3 regions of the Ectobacillus soli genome follow, and region 2 is predicted to be linked to each of the others. Evidence: riboswitches for the same ligand, from Rfam matches in the RefSeq annotation. Region 2 holds a riboswitch; each other region holds the start of a gene.
What was found. A riboswitch is a leader RNA that binds a small molecule or an ion and turns the genes downstream of it on or off. The one in region 2 is predicted to bind S-adenosylmethionine.

Region 1 (6,734 bases), on a different contig from region 2:
ATGATGCTAAAACTACATTGCTTGCAAATCCAAAAGATCGCCTAGATCAATTGGCTAATGCTGAAAAATTATTGTTAGACGATGCAGCTATTGCACCAATTTATCAACGTGGTGATTCCTATGCACAACGTCCGTATGTAAAAGGTATCGTAAAACATAACTTTGGCGGCGACTACTCATACAAATGGGCTTATGTAGAAGAACACTAAAATTCACATGGTTGTGAAAAACAGGGGGTGTATACTCCCTGTTTTTTTGTGCACATTTTTCTTTTCGCTACATACAAATGGTAGGAGTTTAGAATAAGGGTGATTCATGTGGAAAATCTGTATTTAGATTTATTGGCACAACTTGGTGTAAGTAGTGCACATCCGGGAGGCTTTTCTCTAACCACCCACTTACTTAGCTATCTCCCTCTCTCCTCACAATGCTCCGTATTAGATGCTGGTTGTGGCACAGGAAGGACGGCTATAAACATTGCAAATAAATATGGGTGCCATACTGTGGCAATTGATTTAAATCCAACTATGATAGCTAAAGCGAAACAAAATATCTTAAGAGAATGTGCAACGATTTCTCTCCTACAAGGCACGGTGGAAGCACTTCCATTTAACAGCGGAACATTCGATGTTGTTTTGTCAGAGTCAGTAATTGCATTTACAAACGTACAACAAACAATTGCAGAACTTAGGCGTGTCTTACGGCCAGGGGGATATCTAGCTTGTATTGAGATGTGTGTGGAACGACAACTCCGTCAGGAAGAGCAGGATGAACTTCGTAGTGTTTATGGTACAAAGGAATTTCTAACCTCGATGCAGTGGTACTATTATTTGCAGCAATCCGGCTTTTCTGATATAAGAATGGTTGAGGGGAGTACAATTGCTACTATGTTGCACTCGGCACAGGAAGTACCAAGTTGGGACGTTTCCCCGAGCATTCCCCCTTCCTATATGGACTTATTGGAAAAACATGAAAAAATCATAGCAAAATATCAACACGTACTTGGTCATCGTTCGTTCCTATGTAAAAAATAAAGGAAGTCTCCCTCAGTAATGTTCATAATCTTACTGAAGGGAGTATTATTAATTGTAGTTATGATTGATTAAAAAAAGAATAAGGCTGCAAGTGTAATGCCGACAATAAACCCAAAGGCAAGTTCTAAGCCGAATTCCCCATTGTAATCATAGCCATACCCATCGTATCGGGTATTGTCATAGCCATAATAATCTTCATCACTGTATCTTGGACCGTAGCCAAAACCACCATTGTATGGTCGCTTGCTAACGGGCTCAATCCAAACAGAATTATCTGTAATTTTTGTAATTCTTCCTACATGGTAGGAACCCTCTATATCGCGAATGTGTACAATTTTGCCATTGTATTGATGGCAAAGATGATAACAATCTTGCTTATTCATCTTTTTTCCTCCTCTCTTTTGAGCTACCATATAGTATATGGACTTGCTATAATAATGTTTGTATATCTAACTATGTACGTATCTCCTTTTTTAAAAGGACCATTATTTCCAGTGAAAGGAGGATTTCAATGTATTCGAAGAAGTCTTTTTTAGCAATCATTCTTATTTGTTTTCTAAGTATATTAGTAAGCGGATGTGCATCTGGACAAGCACATATTACGGTTCATGAAAATGGAAGTGCTGATGCTGATTTAACATTTGGACTAGAGCAACAAGTCAAAGCATATATTGGAACTTACAATCCATTTACGACGCTAGAAGATGAATTACACAATAATGGGTTTGTAATCAAGCCATTTGAAAGCCAAAGTGAGTTTGGTTTTCAGGCATCGAAGCATTTGGAGAGTATTGGACTTGAACCAAAACAATCTGGTGTTGCCCATGCTGCGTCTAAAGCAACACTTGAAAATAATGAATTTATTTCGTTTCATACAGAGCAAGTGGATAAGTATTTTTATTCGGTGTATTACGTTACGGGTAAGCTGAACATTTCAAGCTATTATAATAATTTATTACAAACAATAAACAAGCAATTTAAGGCTGCTCAGTCTGCCCCATCATTTGTAGCAAGTCAAATCAGACAAAACCTTGATTTGCGTGTGAAAGTATCTCTCCCTGTCAAAGCAATTACTTCAAATGCGAATGATGTATCTTTTGATGGGAAGGATTTGGAATGGCAAATTGATCCTACTAGTGAAAATACAGTGACAATGGCGATTACTGTACCTAATGTTCAGCATATTGTAACGGCAGCTAGTATTGTTCTCGTTTTCTTAATTGCCCTTATCCTATTTATAAAACGAAGAACAGGGACGAAAAACCAAATTTCATGATGCAAGAGATAATGTGTTTAAAGTGCGCTCTTTCGGTCACTTATGCTATGCTTATTTGTGCATACACAATTGAAATGAGGGGAAACAAATGCTAAACCAAACGGCTATACCGCTTCGAACACTCGGAAAAACAGAATTGGAGATTTCCGCACTTGGTCTTGGATGTTGGCAATTTAGTAAAGGGAGCGGTATGGTAGGTCGGTTTTGGCCAGTTTTATCGCAGGACGACATTCGTAACATTGTCAAGACTAGTTTGCAAGGTGGAATCAATTGGTTTGATACCGCTGAAGTATATGGAAAAGGGCAGTCAGAGGAAGCATTAGCAGAAGCTTTGGTAATGCTTGGTGAAGAAGCAAAGGATGCTCTAGTTGCAACGAAGTGGTGGCCACTATTTCGATCTGCTAGTAGTATTACTGCTACAATCGATAATCGAATACATGCTTTAAAAGGCCGCACAATAGACTTGTATCAAATTCATCAACCCTATGCACTTTCAAATGTTCGCTCACAGTTAATTGCAATGGCTTCGCTCATAAAGGAAGGAAAAATCCGTTATGCAGGCGTAAGTAATTTTAATGAATCAAAAATGAGGGAAGCTCATACGGTTTTGCAGGAGTTCGGATACCCACTTGCCTCTAATCAGGTGAAGTATAGCTTACTTGATCGTCGCATTGAGAAAAACGGTATTATGGATGCTGCTAAAGAGCTAGGCATTACGATTATTGCGTATTCTCCACTTGAACAAGGAATATTATCGGGCAAGTTTCATAAAAATCCAGAACTTGTGAAAAAAATTACAGGACCTCGGAAATATTTATCCTATTTCAAACCTACAGGTCTTGCAAAAACAAAGCCACTCATTGATCTTCTAGATAAACTAGCTTTAGAATATAACGTAACAACCAGTCAAATTGCATTAAATTGGTTAATTCATTTTCACGGAGACACAGTGGTGGCGATTCCAGGAGCATCGAAGATTCGACATGCAGAGGAAAATATCGGGACGCTTGGATTCAAATTATCGGAACAGCATCTTAATGAGATAGATAGGATGTCAAAGCAGGTAACTGCCAATTAAAATCGGAATACGATTTAACGAAAGGCACCTACAAGGTGTTCTTTTTTTTATGCATATGATAAAATTCAGTAAAATCCGATAAAATTAATGGGTAAAAACTATTGACTTTCTTTTACAAAATTATTAGAATAAAGACACTCTACAAAATATAATAAATTTTCCGAATTCTTATCAAGAGAGGTGGAGGGACTGGCCCTATGATACCTCGGCAGCGGATTCTCTTTGAATACTGTGCTAATTCCAGCAAGCAAAAGTGCTTGGAAGATAAGAAGAGTTTATAAATGTTTTCATATTTTTGTTAACATTTCAACCTCTTTCTATTTTCTAGAAAGAGGTTTTTTATTTGTAGTAGGGGATTACTTCATGTAAAGAAGAGTTGAATTATTACATGTACATAAGCTTAAAAAAGCATGGATTACATCAACCTACCATAACCCTACTGCATATGAACTATGGAAAATAAAAACGAGTTAGAAGTATTATGAGGTTCACTCATGAAAGGAAAAGGGGATTAAACATGAAAAAACTATTATTCGTACTAGCTAGCATTCTACTAATTGTAACTGGATGCAGTAACAAAACATCTACTCCTGTAGAAAAAACAATTAAGGTGGGTATTAGTGGATCTGATACACGTGTTTGGGATTTTGTTAAAGAAAAAGCAAAAAAGGAAGGTATTAATATTGAAATCGTTAAGTTTTCAGATTATATCCAACCAAACCTTGCACTTAGCAATGGTGAAGTAGATGTGAATGCTTTTCAAACGGTAGCGTATTTCAATTCCTTTAAGAAAGATCGTAATCTAGATCTAACAGCAATTGGAACGACAGTACTCGCGCCTTTAGGCTTGTATTCTAAAAAAATAAAAAGTGTACAGGATTTGAAGAATGGGGATCAAATTGCAGTGCCGAATGACACAACAAATTTAGGACGTGGACTCATTCTTTTAGAAAAAGCAGGGCTTATAAAATTAAAGCAAGGCTTTGATGGTAAGGGTGGATTAGAAAATATTGTAGAAAACCCTAAAAATTTAAAAATAACTCCTGTGGCTGCAGGTCAAACTCCTCGTGCTATGGATGATGTTGCAGCTTCCATCATAAACAATGGTATTGCAGTTGATGCTGGATTTAACCCGAGCAAAGATCCGATTTTCAGGGAAGATCAAACGGCTAAACCATATATAAACATCATAGCAACGCAAACGAAGCGTAAAGATGATCCAACTTTGAAAAAGCTAGTAGCCATTTATCAAACAGAAGAGGTTGCGAATTTCATTAAAGAAACATATAAAGGGGCTCAAATTCCAACGTCTATTCCTGTAAAGGATATTGAAAACTTGTAAAAAGGGGATGCTGATATGTCTGTAATACAAGCGGAGGAACAGCGTAATAGAATTATTGAAAATATCAATAGAGCAGAAGCAGTATATATTGATACGAGTCATACTATCCACAATAATCCTGAAATTGGAAATCAAGAATATTTTGCTTCCCAAACCTTACTTGCTCTTTTAGAGCAGGCAGGGTTTGAAATCACAAAAGATATTGCAGGACATGAAACAGGTTTTATTGCAAGCAAGCAATCTGGTAAACCAGGTCCTACCCTTGGATATCTTGCTGAATACGATGCACTTCCTGGACTTGGTCATGCTTGCGGACACAATATTATAGGAACAACAAGTGTAGCAGCTGCAATTGCAGTAGCTGAGGTCATCGATGAGACCGGAGGAGAAATTGTTGTTTTTGGTACACCGGCAGAAGAGGGGGGACCAAATGGAAGTGCAAAGGGAAGTTATGTGAGTGCTGGATTATTCAAAGATGTGTCTGCATGTTTAATGATTCATCCTCATAATAAAACGTCGACAACGAGTGAATCGCTTGCAGTTAACCCATTTGATTTTCACTTTTACGGTGTCTCGGCTCACGCAGCTGCATGTCCGGAAAAAGGAATCAATGCATTAGATGCAGTTCTATCTTTATTTAATGGTATAAATGCGCTTCGTCAACAATTATCAGCTGATGTCCGTATTCACGGTATTATTACGAATGGCGGTGATGCACCTAATATTATTCCAGCCTACGCATCCGCACGTTTTTTCATTCGTGCAAACACCCGAGTAGCTTGCGAGAGAGTAACTGAAAAAGTGTTTAATATTGCAAAAGGAGCAGCGCTTGCTACCGGAGCAACCTTAAAAATCGAGCAAACCCAGAACAAAATTGATAATCTATTATTAAATTCTACGTTTGATGAAATTGTTGCTAATGAATTAGAGCAGCTAGGCGAGGTTGTTTTTCGTGATGGGAGAACGGGAATTGGATCTACAGATGCTGGCAATGTAAGTCAAGTAGTTCCTACCATTCATCCGTATATAAAAATAGGAAATGATAATTTAGTTGCTCATACAGATGCGTTTCGTGAGGCTGCTTGTTCCCAGCAAGGAGATCAGGCCTTGATTATAGGGGCAAAGGCGCTAGCCTTAACGGGATATCGATTACTCATTGATCGTGATTTGCTTCAAAAGATCCATGCTGAGTTTGAATTAAAAAAGCAAGCTGAGCAAATAGTACAGTAGGTTAATTGAAGTATTTATTTTTTCTATTCTAGTATTTACTTGCAAACAGAGAGGGGAAATAGTTATGAAATATGGATTTTGGCTTCCGATTTTTGGAGGATGGCTTCGCAATGTAGAGGACGAAAATATGCCGGCGACGTTTGAGTATGCAAAATCAGTAATACAATCTGGTGAAAAATGGGGGTTTGATGTTACTCTTATAGCAGAACTATATTTAAATGACATTAAAGGACCTGATCAGGATTCATTAGAAGCGTGGACAACAGCAGCAGCACTTGCAGCGGTAACCGAACGGATTGAAATTTTAACTGCTATTCGTCCTGGATACCACAACCCAGCAGTTATTGCAAAAATGGCAGCAAACATCGATCAAATATGTAACGGAAGATTTTCACTAAATATTGTGTCTGCATGGTGGGCAGAGGAAGCGCGTCAATACGGCGGTATATTTACAGAACATGATGAACGATATGATCGTACAAAAGAATTTGTAGATATTATAAAGGGACTATGGACAGAGGATACATTTAGTTATAATGGTAAGTATTATACGATTGAAAATGCTAAACTGTCTCCTAAGCCTGTTCAACGACCGTATCCACTCCTTTATGCAGGTGGAGAGAGTGAAAAAGGTAAGAATGTAATTGTAAATGGTACGGATGCATATGTAATGCATGGTGGCACTCCTGAAGAAATTGAAGTGAAAGTGGCTGATATGAAACTACGTCGTAAAAATGCGGGGAAACCACCGTTTGAAACATTTGGTATGGCAGC
Region 2 (6,734 bases):
TTTCTGACGATAAAAAAATTAATACAAAAGGGTATAGTAGGAGAAATTACGACGTACGAAGCACATTTTGATCGTTTTCGTCCTCATGTGCGTGATCGCTGGAGGGAAAAAATAGGTAAGGGAGCAGGTATGTTATATGATTTAGGCTCACATTTAATTGACCAAGCCTTGCATCTGTTCGGGATGCCACAGTTTGTGATGGCCGATGTGTTCGCCCAGCGAAAAGGCGGGGAGGTCGATGATTATTTTCATATTATAATGGGTTACGAAAACTTACGTGTTGTACTTCATTCCGGATCCATTGTAATGGGACAAGGACCAAAATTTCTCATACATGGTAGTAAAGGAAGTTATATAAAGTATGGGCTCGATATACAGGAAAGTAAGTTAAGAGCTGGAGAAAACCCGTTGGGTAAAGATTTTGGTAAAGATGAACCGGATATGTATGGGCGACTGATAACAGAAGAGGACGGGACGATGACGGAGCAACGAATCGCAACGGTGCAAGGCAATTATGCAGCCTATTACCAGGGCATTTATGAGCATATACGCTTTGGAAAATCGAATCCAGTTACGGCAGATGACGGCTTACAGACGATTACAATTATCCATGCAGCTATGCAAAGTAGTCGGGAGCGCCGTACGGTTACGGTTTCTAGGTTATCCTAAGAAGGGATCATCAACTCGTTAGGGATGCGATTACTAAAATCCTGCAAGAGAAAGAATGATCCGTACATACTAGCAACAATGTGACGTTAAATTAGCGGATTTTGCAATGAATTTGTCATGAACTATTCATACAGATTTCATGCAAAGTTCACTGTATTCTGATACAGTGAAAATAGTATCAGAAAATAAGAGAAAAGGTGATACCTGTTATGCAACACATCATTCAAGATCAAATTGCAGAATGGACAAATTTCTTATTTGTATATAAATTTGCGTTAGATGAAATGGATACGAAATTAACGATTTTAAATGAAGAATTTCAATTTGTACATCAGCACAATCCAATCGAACATATTAAATCAAGAATTAAAAGCCCTGAAAGCATTGTAAGTAAGCTAGAACGGAAAGGACTTGCTATTACAGTGGAGAATGCGAAAGGGCATATTCATGATATCGCTGGTTTTCGTGTCACATGCTCCTTTGTTTCCGATATTTATAAAATTTATGATATTGTTCAGGGTCAAGATGATATTAAAGTGTTACGTGTAAAGGATTATATTAAGCATCCAAAGCCAAATGGTTATCAGAGTCTGCATCTTATTGTGGAAGTGCCAGTGTTTCTTTCCACACGAACTGAGCATGTGAAGGTGGAAATTCAAATTCGAACCGTAGCGATGGATTTCTGGGCAAGCCTGGAGCATAAGATTTATTACAAATTTGATCAAACAGTTCCGAAACATTTGACTGACCAATTAAAAGAGACCGCAGAAATGATTCAATATTTGGATGCGAAAATGAAACGGCTTAAAGAGGAAATGGATGAAATAAAAGATAAAGATCGGAAAGATCGGAAAGATTCGTCTAAGAAGAAGGTCAATGAAGGTTCTCTTCTTAGTCTTATGTAAAAAAACGAGCATCGGATTATTCCGATGCTCGTTTTTTAGACAGTGGATGCCTTGTAGGAAGTAGGAAGGCTTAATTTTCCTTCGATAAATTGTGTGCAGTAGTTTACAATCTTATCTTTATCGAAATCCATGGAGGCAACGTGATATGAATTTGTTAAAGGTATGAATTTTTTTTGTGAAGAGCCGATGGCATCATAGACTTGATATGCAGAATGGGCTGGTACGACATGATCTTCTTCTGAATGCAATAGCAAGACGGGACAATGAACCGAGGAGAGTCTTGCTTTCGCAAATGGAATGAGACGAAGGAGCTGCAAAATGGATGAAACGGGAACGGTATCATAGACGATTTCATACACAGAGGAATCTTTCATATCGGGAGCTGATTCGTCAATATATTTAGGCGAATTCGTAGCATCATAGACTTCATAGCACGGAACTGAGAATGCAGCATTAATACTGATAACGCCAGCACATGTATGGGATTGGGCAAGCGTGAGGGCAAGAGTGGCGCCCATGGATTGTCCGACGATATAAATAGACTTACAATGTTTTGCAAGGAATTCATATCCTTCTTCAAGGCTTCGAATCCAGTCCTCATAGTAACATCGCTCCAAATCTTCGTAATGCGTACCGTGTCCTGCTAATCTAACACCTAACACCGTAAATCCTCTTTCCGCAAGCCTTTCGCCAACGTATCGCATACTTTGCGGTGTACCATTAAATCCGTGTGAAACTAAAATACCAATTTCATTGCCTTTAAAGAAAAACGGTTCTGCTCCTGGTAGTATAGAATAGGATTTCTTCAATGTACATGTCTCCTTTTTAGTAAAATAAAAAACCCTTCCTGCATTTGGTTGCAAAAAGAGTGGTACCATTTTATCAACCAAAGCATCTGCTTTGCTGGTAGAAGCACCTTTCCTAGGGGAGGTTGCTGTGAAGTCATCAAGCCAGATCTCTCGTTCACTCTTGATAATATATACAGTTGTATTTTTAATTCCAATCGGTTTAGTTTGTTTTTATTATCCTATCATCTCGTGTCAGTAAAGTCAACATAGGATAAAGGTATATAAAGTAATTTTATCCCGTATTAAGAAGGCTTTTGAACCCCGCGGTGAGAAGTTTCACTTTATGCTCGTGGTATTTTGATTATAAACGCATGGTTGTAATTAAAATTGTAGTCATATGATTCGTCTCATAAAATCATAATAGGTAAAATGAGGTATACTACTAAGTGTAAACCGTATTTATAATAGAGAAATTATGAAAGAGAACGGAATAAAAAGGAGTTCATAGTATGTCCGATCAATTAGATTTAAAAAAGTTTGAGAAGAAAATTTTAATTCGAAATATTGAGTATCGAGATATCGATAGTATTATTGCCATGCAGGCTTCCTGCTTTCCTGGAATGGAGCCATGGACAAGGGCACAATTGGAGAGTCACTTGGAACATTTCCAAGAAGGCCAATTCTGTGCAGAGTTTGAGGGAGAGATTATTGGTTCTTGCTCTAGCCTGCTCATTAACTTTGATGAATATGATGATCGTCACACATGGGATGATATTACAGATAACGGATATATAACGAATCATAATCCGGATGGCTATAACATGTATGGAATTGAGGTTATGGTACATCCTGCCTATCGTCGCATGAAAATCGGGTATCGATTGTATGAAGCACGTAAGGATTTAGCTCGTCGCCTCAATTTAAAAAGCATAATTATTGGGGGACGGATCCCCAATTATCATAAATATTCGGATACATTATCTCCAAGAGAATATGTTGATGAGGTTATTCTGCACAAAATATACGATCCTGTTTTATCGTTTCAAGCATTAAACGGCTTCACGTTAATGCGGATTAACCCAGGATACTTGCCCGATGATAAGGCATCGAAGCGATACGCCACATTAATGGAATGGAATAACGTAGATTATCAGCCGAATACGAAGCGCTATTATAAAACATCGTTTCCCGTGCGGATTTGTGCGGTCCAATATATGATGAAGCAAATTCATTCCTTTGATGAATTTGCAACGCAAGTGGAATACTACACAGGTGTTGCATCTGATGCAGATTCTGATTTTGCCGTATTTCCAGAAATCTTTACGACGCAGTTGATGTCATTTATGCATGAAAAAGCCCCTAGCTTAGCGGTGCAACGAATTACAGAGTATACCGAGAGTTATATCAGTTTGTTTACAGATTTAGCTGTAAAGTATAATGTTAATATTATTGGTGGCTCTCATTTTGTCGAAGAGGATGGGAAAATATACAATATTGCCTATCTGTTCCGCCGAAATGGAACGATTGAAAAGCAATATAAGTTACATGTAACACCTAATGAGACAAAATGGTGGGGCATTAGTGAAGGTGATGAGGTAAAAGTATTCGATACGGATTGTGGGAAAATTGCGATCCAAATTTGTTATGATATCGAATTTCCGGAGCTTGCACGTATCGCAGTTGATCAGGGGGCACGAATTATTTTCACACCATTTTGCACAGAAGACCGCCAAGGGTATTTACGTGTTCGGTATTGCTCCCAAGCACGAGCCGTCGAAAATCAAGTATATACGGTTATTGCAGGGACAGTAGGTAACCTGCCGCAGGCTGAAAATATGGATATTCAATATGCACAGTCCGCCATTTTCTCCCCATCAGATTTTGAATTTGCACGCGACGGTATCGTAGGAGAATGCAATCCAAACATTGAAATGGTAGTAATAGGAGATGTAGATTTAGAAATTTTGCGGAGACAACGACAATCTGGTACAGTTCGTCAGATAAAGGACCGCAGACGTGATATTTATTCCCTTCAGTATAAGAAGTAAGATGAGGAATAAAACAAAGAGACGATTATCTAGCATCTTGTTCTGTTAAGATGTTCTAGATAATCGTCTCTGTTTATACTATGATAGTAGTAATTACCTTACAAATCTCCCTTATACTCGTTTAAAACGTCCCACTACTTCTACCGTTTCTGTAATATTAATAAATGCAGTAGGATCTACTTGGCGGACAAGGCGTTTTACCTCACCTAATTCGTACCGAGTTATAACTGTATAGATTACTTTTTTAACATGATCTGTATAGGCTCCAACAGCGTCTACCATCGTAATGCCGCGTATGCATTGATTAAGTAATGCTTGTTTCACATCTATGCCCTGCTCCGTTACAATCATAACAGTAAGCTTAATATGCTTGGTATGAATGGTATCGGTAACTTTCCCTACTACAAATCTACTAATTAACGTATATAGTGTAATATCCCATCCAAAAATAAATCCAGCAACCACTAGAAGGAAGCAGTTGAATATAAAAATAAGCTCACCTATGGATACATCTTTGTTTTTTGCCAAAATCAATCCAATCACATCGAAGCCGCCTGTAGAAGAAGCGTAGCGGAAAACGATACCAGTGGATGCTCCGCATAAAATACCACCAAAAATGGATGAGAGTAAAATATCATGGGAAAGCTGTTGTACAGGAATAACTGCCATGGCAATAGTTGATATCACAATAAAATAAATGGTTAAATACGTAATTTTTTTTCCTAAGTATTTGTAACTTAAAAAGAATAAAGGTACGTTTAAAATTAATATTAATGTTCCAATATTGTAATGCGCTACGTATCCGATAATCATTCCGATTCCCGCAAAGCCACCACTAATCATTTTGTGAGGAATAAAAAACATATTCATCGATATCGCATATAAAATAGATGCAATAAAAATGACAGCTAGTTGAATAATAAGCTCTGCGTGTCTTGTTTTCAGGATAGGTGCGGATAACAAAGCAGTCTCGGGAACGAAGTCGGCATCGCCTAATTGTGCCATAAAAATTGTCATCTCCAAGTTCTTTTTTTACTACATCACGAGAATAAATCTTTTTTCCAATTAATACAACTATTTTTGATTTAGACGTAATTTTAAAAATTTTCTTGCATTTTCTAACGGGATATATGTGATGAACTGCATATGTATAGCAGATTTTTTGTTTACATGTTGGGAATTACTAAAATGTTAGAAGAAGGGGAGAGGTAGGATGAAATTCTCGCTGCGCAAAGAATATGTGAGAGTTGAAAACTGGTATGTCATCGATGAAGAGTTTCCATGGCCAATTGAGCAGGTAAAAGAAGATATTATGTCCATGCAACCATACCATAAGGCTCCTATTATTTTTTGTGATACGTGTGATGCAAATGACATTCTTTTGGCGCTTGGTGAAGAAGAGGAAGAGTTTCTATTTCCTATGAATGGGTACTATCATCCAAACAAGGATCTAATTTTTATCTTTACATGGGACACGTATGAACAGTTGCTTGCAACGCTACTTCATGAAATCCATCATCATATGCAGTTTCAAAACAAGCGCGGCAAGATGCAATATCAGGCAGAACGTCATCTGCCCTATGAAGCAAGATCTTTCGAGAAGGATGCAAGGGAGTTTGCAAGAGAGAAAATGCTGTTATATAAACAAAAAATGAATCGTCTATGATATAGCAACTAAAAGAATAAGATAGGAAATGGAAAAAAGAAGATAGCATTATCTATCTTCTTTTTTCAATCTGAAGTATGGATACATATAATTGCTACTGCTATGCCAAGAATAAGGATGATGCTTTTGAGTTTGCAAAGGATTGTAGAATGTCTGTAACGATTTGCTGTGAGCTCTCTTGTCGGTGAAGATGATACAAAGCTTCACGCATTTCGGTAAGTTTATTAGAATGGTTTAATAAATACAATGTTTCTTTCACGATGCTTTCTTTATCTCGGACGGTAACAGAAGCGCCAATCTTACAGAAATAAAGAGAGTTTTCGTTTTCTTGTCCAGGTACTGGTTTATATAAGATGGTAGGAAGTTGTTTTGCTATTGTTTCAGATAGCGTAATTCCACCTGGTTTCGTTATCATAACATCTGCTAGTTCATACAATTCATGCACATCATCCACGTAACCAAATAGCTTTAACTGATCCTCGTAGCTACTTTTTAATTTACTTAATTGATTGAATAGCTTTTGATTACGACCGCATACGATAATAATTTCCATGTCACTACGATCCAACAAATTGGACGCAATCCATTTTAAATCCTTTACGACCCCTTGGGCGCCTGCCATAATAAGGAGTTTTTTCTTATCGGGATGCAGTTGATA
Region 3 (6,734 bases), on a different contig from region 2:
CTTTAGCAGAAAAAGCGCTACTGGGATTAAGCAAAAGTAACGATTTTCACTCATCATGAAACAGGATAGAATTTGATTTATAAAATCCGACATACAAAAAAACAAAACACTTCACAAATCATAAAAAAAGATGTAAAATTCATATATTCCCTATATGAAAGGTATGAATAAAATGTCACAAACAGTTCGGTCTATTCCTCGTCCTCTAGTTAGAACGAATCAATGGTTTATCGTAATAAGCGTAGTAGCGACATGGATTTCTGGTGAAGCATGGTTGCTGGCATTCCCGTTAGTTGCAGGTCTTATGGGTCTATTCTTTCAGTTTAATCCGGTAATGCGTTTGGCAAAATTATTTTTAAGAAAAAAACCGTCCGAATATGCTCTTGAAGATTGGGATCAACAACAATTCAATCAAATTATTGCAATTGCATGCTTAGCTGGTGGACTAATTAGTTATCTTGCAAACTGGACGCTTGTAGCATATATCTTTACAATAATGGTTGCTATTGCTGCATTTGTAGCAATTCTTGGTTTTTGTATTGGTTGCTTTATTCGATATCAATGGTTACAATACCGTTATCGGAAATCTATAAAACAATCTTAATAAAATAATCCCTTCTATATATGGAGGGATTATTTTATTTCCAGCCTTTTGTTCGTGTAAATAACATTAAGTTAGATGCATTACATAGTGAACCTCACCCACCAAATGTTACTGCACTTGGAAGGTGCTTCTCTTATCTTAGATACGATCTAAACCTCGCTGTGAGTCAACGCTGTTGGCTCTAATGCCAAGTAAAGACTAATGAGTGAAGATAAGGTCTGATTTGTTCTTTTTGCCAATTCAGGAACTTTTGCCTGAACGGACAACCTCTCCATTTCTGAAAAGGGTTTAAGGAGTTCTCGAATAAAGTATCTTGCTCCAATGTTGTAAGAAGCAGATAGGTCAGCATGATACACTTTGCCTGTTGTAAAAGTAGCCATATCCTTCTTCGGGTTACGGGTGACAAATCCACTTCCATCAAAAGCCAAAGCACTTGTATTGCGGGCGACAATATGGGAAATACGGAGACCAACATAGTGTGCCATTTCAGTTACCTTGTTTTGGATAGCAGTTTTGCGCCAGTAACGTAATGTAAATCGTAAACGCTTGGCTCCATAGAATCCCTTCGGGATTCTCATTTTTTTAAGGTACTCCAACACAATAACATCAGCGTTATGCTCTTTGGCAAATTGAATGATTTGGTGACAAGTATCGTTGATGATATAAGATTGAGATGAATGGAGAAGCCGACCATATCCATTTATCATTTGATGCTCCCCCTCAAATCCAATTATCTAAAATGATTAATAGCTATAAAACCGGCACTTCACGTTTAATCCGTAAGGAGTTTGCTGAACACTTGCAGAAATTTTACTGGAAACCTTATTTTTGGAGTCAAAGTTACATGGTGTTATCGACAGGCGGGGCAACCATTGATGTCATAAAGAAATACATCGAGGACAAGGAAAAAAAGAAAAGAGTTGATAAGAGGGCGACTAAACCCCACCAAATCGGAGATTTGGAAGGGGAATGCATCGCCTATTTTTGTTCAAAGAACAATCTATTCAGTTGTCTTTATCGCTAAAAGAATACCAGTACCCCAATCTACTTCTGTTATGACTAAATCACTTCTTTCACGTAACTTATGTATGAGCTTTGGTGCTTTCACACGGTACTCCTCGGGCACGCTCATATCAGGAAGTAAATCATGAATGACGTAAAATCCACCTACATTTAAATGATCTAACGTCTTATCCAAAAGTTCAAATTTTCCTGGCCATGTATCTGCAAAAATAAAATCAAACGTCTCCTCCATATTTCGAATAAAGACAGCTGCATCTTCACAACGAAATGTAACGCGTTTATCGTCTCCTAAATACGTGTGTGCTATTTTTTGAAGCGCAGGATCAATATCCACTGAAATAAGTGTACTCTCTTGGTCCATTCCGTCAACAATCCAAGCTGCAGATGCACCAGCTCCTGTCCCAAGCTCTAAAAATGTTCCGTGTGCTTTTGATGCTGCTAGCCCTTTTAATAAAAATCCTGTTTTCGTATCACATGACTGATGAAATCCTAGTAATTTCGAATGTGCTACAATTTTACCGTAAATATCTGGTGACTTCATCAACGTCTCTTTTTCCATATTGAACAACTCCCTCCTATTAATCTGTTATAGGTATACGAATGACATGTAAAAAATAAAAAGTGGCCTCTTTTATAAGAGGCCACGAGCTAACATTTTCGACCTCTTATCTTTCAGAGCAAACAAAAGTTACTCTGTTGGAATTAGCACCTTCCTATACGTACTAGGGGTTGCTGAGGTTTCGCAGGGCCTATCCCTCCACCTCTCTAGATAAGAATTTCATATTCAATATTTGAAAATTGTATGTACGATACACTTTCTATCGATTTGCTCTTAATAATATACCTATTCAACATATTCGTCAATTAAAGCCCCCTATTATACAAGTATATTTATTATTCATTCTTGCTTGATATATCCGGTAAAATATTGAAAACAGTTGACGCTTCCTAACTGATTCCTTCATAATACGGGTATTGATTAGAAATCATGTTATCTTCCTTATATAATACAAATATAGTATGGAGATGATACATATGCCATGGCAAGACATGGTAATTCGGCTCTTTATAGCTATACTCACTGGTGCATGTATTGGTACAGAACGTCAGTGGCGACACCGTATGGCCGGCATACGTACAAATGCTCTTGTTTCACTGGGAGCATGTTTATTCGTCATTTTATCTGTTTTGACACCAGGAGATAACAGTCAAACTCGAATTGCCGCCCAAGTGGTTAGCGGCATCGGTTTTTTAGGCGCAGGTGTTATTATGCGAGAAGGGTTTACTGTACGTGGATTAAATACAGCTGCTACATTATGGTGTTCTGCGGCCGTAGGAACGTTAGTTGGAGCAGGTTTTATAAAAGTAAGTATTATAGGAGCTATAGGTGTCGTGTTAGCAAATATCCTCCTCCGTCCAGTTGCGTTATTTATGAATAAAAAATCGAAAGCTCTTTCACAAGAAAACCTATTCTATGAAATTACAATATCCTGCTTAGATGAACATGAAGCAAGCATTCGAGAGGCACTGTCTCGGATGATACTATCAGAGGGACTTGCGTTACAAGAAATGTACAGTGAAGAAATCGAAAGCGGAAGCAAAGTATCCGTAAGAGCATTGCTTCATAGTGATAAATCGAAAGCTCTTTTAATAGAACAAATTGTTGGTAAGTTAAGTCTGGAACACGACGTTACTGCAATTGGATGGAAAACTCTTTCTGAACAAGAAGGGGATTAAGAAGTACTGAAATCAGTACTTCTTTACTTCGTTACATTCCTTGTATTCATAACCTACAAAAAACGCAAACCCCTTTGAAATTCGAATTATGAACGTAATCATTACTTCCCGGCAACAACTTGATCCCAAATACCACCATCGCCATAAAGGTCTTTCCCAACTTTACTCCAGCCGCCCAGATAATTAGTATCGAATAATCCTGCAGGTTGTTTGTATGTGTTGGCATTGGCTTTAGCCACGTCTGGATCAACTGAGCGGAACCCGCTTTGGACAAATATCTTTTGTGCATCCGGTGTCCACAGAAATTCCAAAAATGCTTCAGCAACTTTTCGGGTACCGTGCTTATCAACATACTTATCGACAATAGAAGCTGGATTTTCAATTGAGGTCGTATATTGAGGCACGATTTCCTCATACTTATTTCCCTTTTTGATGCGGTCAATCAGTTCATTTTCATAAGTAATGATGACGTCGCCAACTCCTTTATCAAATGTAGACATTGATTCCTCGCCACTTTTATCCAGTGATTTTACATTTTTATATACTTTACTAAGTAATACCTTGGCCTCAGCAGGATCTTGTTTCCCTGTTTTTTCTTCCGATATTTTTAACCCTGCTCCATAAATGGCATTTACATCCCATTTGGCGCCACCAGAAGTTTTCGGGTTAGGAACTAAAACTTGAACGCCTGGATTCGTTAAGTCCGACCAATCCTTAATGCCCTTTGGATTCCCCTCACGTACTCCGAATGCTGCGATTGACTTGGTAATAATGCCACTATGTGGTGCACTTTTCCAATCGTGAGTAATCAATCCTGCCTTTACAATCTTGTCGATATCTCCTTCAAGTGAAAGAGCGGCGATATCTGCCTCAAAGCCATTTGTAATGTTCTGAGCCTGCGCTCCAGATGCTTGATAGGACTCTTTGAATTCCACAGTTTGACCAGTCTTATTCTTCCATTCCTTTTGAAACAAAGGAAATATCGCTTCAAATTCATCCTTGATTGTAGAATAACCACCGATAGTTAATGTGACGGTACCGTTGTCTTTAGAAGCCGATGTGCCGGCTGTTTCAGAACTATTTGTTTTACTAGAAGAAGAGCAACCGGAAAGCACCACTGCTACAAGTAAAATAAGTATTGTGAAAAATGAATAAATCTGTTTCTTTGTCATACATTTCATCTCCTTATAAATAAATGATTGCTTATATGAAAACAGGCATTGGATCAATTTTGGATCGATTTTCCAACACACGGGTTTCTATAGGTGTAAACACTGAGAGCTGATGAATTAAAATATTAATCTTGTCTCCTGGCTGGAACACCTTTTGATTGATTGCTTGGAAGGCAAATAACCTAGTGTCATTTGCAAGCTTGATTTCCAGATACCAGGAATCACCGCGAAAGTGCACATGCGTGACAGTGCCTGCCTCCATGGCACTAGCAAGATACGATGTGTTTTCCGGGAGGACCTCAATCGCTTCCGGACGAATCAGTACTTGAACACCTGATTTCCATTGATCACCATTCTGATAGTCTAACAATTCTTGAAAACCTTGAAGTAATATTGGAACATCAAGCTTATTTGATTCGCCGATAAAAGATGCGACGAATGCCGAAGCCGGCTTATTGTATATTTCCCAAGGTGTGCCCTGCTGCTCAATTGTTCCTTTTTGGACGATAATAATTTGATCCGCAACCTCGATTGCTTCGTCTTGATCATGTGTCACAAAAATCGTAGTGATACCGAATTCACTAATCAAATTACGTAGCCACAGACGTAGCTCCTTACGAATTTTCGCGTCTATTGCGGCAAACGGTTCGTCGAGTAGTAGCAGTTTTGGTTCTGGTGCAAGCGCACGTGCAAAGGCAACACGTTGTCGTTGCCCGCCTGAAAGTTGGTCCGGGTATTTGTTTTCGGTACCTTCCAGTCCCATCAGTTTGAGAAGATAGAAAATGCGTTCCTTAATTACACTACCTCTCTGCTTTTTTACCTTCAGCCCATACGCTATATTTTCAAAGACTGTCATATGCTTGAACAAGGCGTAGTTTTGAAAGACAAATCCAATCCCGCGTTCTTGTACGGATAATGAATTGGCTAGCTTGCCATTAAAAAAGATTTCACCGGAATTCGGTTGCTCTAGACCGGCGAGCATACGTAAAATGGAAGTCTTGCCACCTCCACTTGGACCCAATAGTCCGACCAGATGTCCTTTTTGAATCCGAAAACTGGCTTTATGTATCGCTTGAAACTCCCCGAAATGTTTTTCTAACTCTTTCACTTCAATGTCCATAAGATTCATTCAACTTCCTTTCTTTTTTTCATCCATTCCAAAAACAGAAGGACCGTGACGGAAAAGAGTCCGAGCAGCAGTGCGACACTGTTAGCTGCAACCGTATGAAAATCGACGGAGTCTTGATAAACCAACGTGGTTGCTGTTTGTGTCTGATTGATGATATTACCTGACACGACGAGCACGGCACCAAATTCACCGACTGATCTTGCAACCGTAAGCACCAGCCCATAATATACTGCCCAGCGAATGGAAGGCCAAGTTACACGAAAAAAGGTACGGATTGGACTGGCACCCAAAGTAGCAGAAGCTTCTTCGGAAGTCACTCCAAGTTCCGATAGAACGGGAACAATCTCGCGAATCATCAGCGGGAATGTGACAAAAACCGTTGCCATTACCATACCGGGAAGTGCATAAACGATTTTCATTCCGGAGTTTTCAAAAAAAGCACCTAACAGCGTATTTGGTCCAAAAAGCAGGATAATCATCAAGCCACCGATTACGGGAGAAACGGCAAACGGTAAATCGATGATGGTATTGACCAAGGGACGAAGCCATTTTGATATCCAGGTACCGCGCACAATTTCTAGTGAAAGCAAAATGCCAATTACGGTATTCAGAAATGTGACTATAATTACGATAATCAGACTTACTGTTAAGGCATGAATAGCTTCCGGACGCTTCAAAGCTTCGAAAAACGGACCGAACCCTGTTGAAAAAGCCCCAAATACAATACTGGAAAAAGGCAGAATGAGAATCAGAACAAACAAAAATACAGTGATAGCAATAAAAATTCTTCTCATGCTTTCGTGCCCCTCCTTTTTTGAAATACATTGACCAGCCATAAGACGACTAAAGAAATGGTTATCAGCACAATAGAAACAGCGGCCGCGCCCTGAATGTTATAGTTTTCAATCTCACCATAAATGTACACTGAAGCAACCTGTGTTTTTCCCGGAATGTTACCAGAAATAAGCGAGATAGCACCGAATTCTGCCAATGCCCTGGAAAAGGACAACATACTTCCAGCTATAATACCAGGAACAATGGAAGGAAGCAGTACGTGAAAAAAAGTAAA

Region 1: it holds a riboswitch for S-adenosylmethionine, as region 2 does, so the genes downstream of both, ACAN53_RS05245 (MetQ/NlpA family ABC transporter substrate-binding protein) here and ACAN53_RS12325 (alpha/beta hydrolase) in region 2, are expected to answer to the same signal.
Region 3: it holds a riboswitch for S-adenosylmethionine, as region 2 does, so the genes downstream of both, ACAN53_RS05060 (O-methyltransferase) here and ACAN53_RS12325 (alpha/beta hydrolase) in region 2, are expected to answer to the same signal.

The regions. Positions count from the first base shown of each region.
Region 1 covers NZ_JBGJZM010000001.1:997,928-1,004,661, forward strand. Annotated here, with positions in the region: gene ACAN53_RS05220 (peptide ABC transporter substrate-binding protein) at 1-209, shown strand, start outside; gene ACAN53_RS05225 (class I SAM-dependent methyltransferase) at 318-1,034, shown strand; gene ACAN53_RS05230 (hypothetical protein) at 1,103-1,417, opposite strand; gene ACAN53_RS05235 (hypothetical protein) at 1,546-2,310, shown strand; gene ACAN53_RS05240 (aldo/keto reductase) at 2,399-3,388, shown strand; SAM riboswitch class I at 3,554-3,659, shown strand; gene ACAN53_RS05245 (MetQ/NlpA family ABC transporter substrate-binding protein) at 3,906-4,730, shown strand; gene ACAN53_RS05250 (M20 family metallopeptidase) at 4,746-5,960, shown strand; gene ACAN53_RS05255 (LLM class flavin-dependent oxidoreductase) at 6,025-6,734, shown strand, end outside.
Region 2 covers NZ_JBGJZM010000002.1:88,646-95,379, reverse strand. Annotated here, with positions in the region: gene ACAN53_RS12335 (oxidoreductase) at 1-669, shown strand, start outside; gene ACAN53_RS12330 (GTP pyrophosphokinase) at 879-1,574, shown strand; gene ACAN53_RS12325 (alpha/beta hydrolase) at 1,610-2,383, opposite strand; SAM riboswitch class I at 2,451-2,553, opposite strand; gene ACAN53_RS12320 (GNAT family N-acetyltransferase) at 2,872-4,410, shown strand; gene ACAN53_RS12315 (YitT family protein) at 4,522-5,415, opposite strand; gene ACAN53_RS12310 (DUF3920 family protein) at 5,624-6,076, shown strand; gene ACAN53_RS12305 (MGDG synthase family glycosyltransferase) at 6,177-6,734, opposite strand, start outside.
Region 3 covers NZ_JBGJZM010000001.1:962,876-969,609, reverse strand. Annotated here, with positions in the region: gene ACAN53_RS05080 (M20 peptidase aminoacylase family protein) at 1-59, shown strand, start outside; gene ACAN53_RS05075 (DUF4395 domain-containing protein) at 173-604, shown strand; gene ACAN53_RS05070 (hypothetical protein) at 754-1,311, opposite strand; gene tnpA (IS200/IS605 family transposase) at 1,278-1,628, shown strand; gene ACAN53_RS05060 (O-methyltransferase) at 1,605-2,186, opposite strand; SAM riboswitch class I at 2,290-2,403, opposite strand; gene ACAN53_RS05055 (MgtC/SapB family protein) at 2,663-3,364, shown strand; gene ACAN53_RS05050 (sulfate ABC transporter substrate-binding protein) at 3,466-4,536, opposite strand; gene ACAN53_RS05045 (sulfate/molybdate ABC transporter ATP-binding protein) at 4,568-5,656, opposite strand; gene ACAN53_RS05040 (sulfate ABC transporter permease subunit) at 5,662-6,459, opposite strand; gene cysT (sulfate ABC transporter permease subunit CysT) at 6,456-6,734, opposite strand, start outside.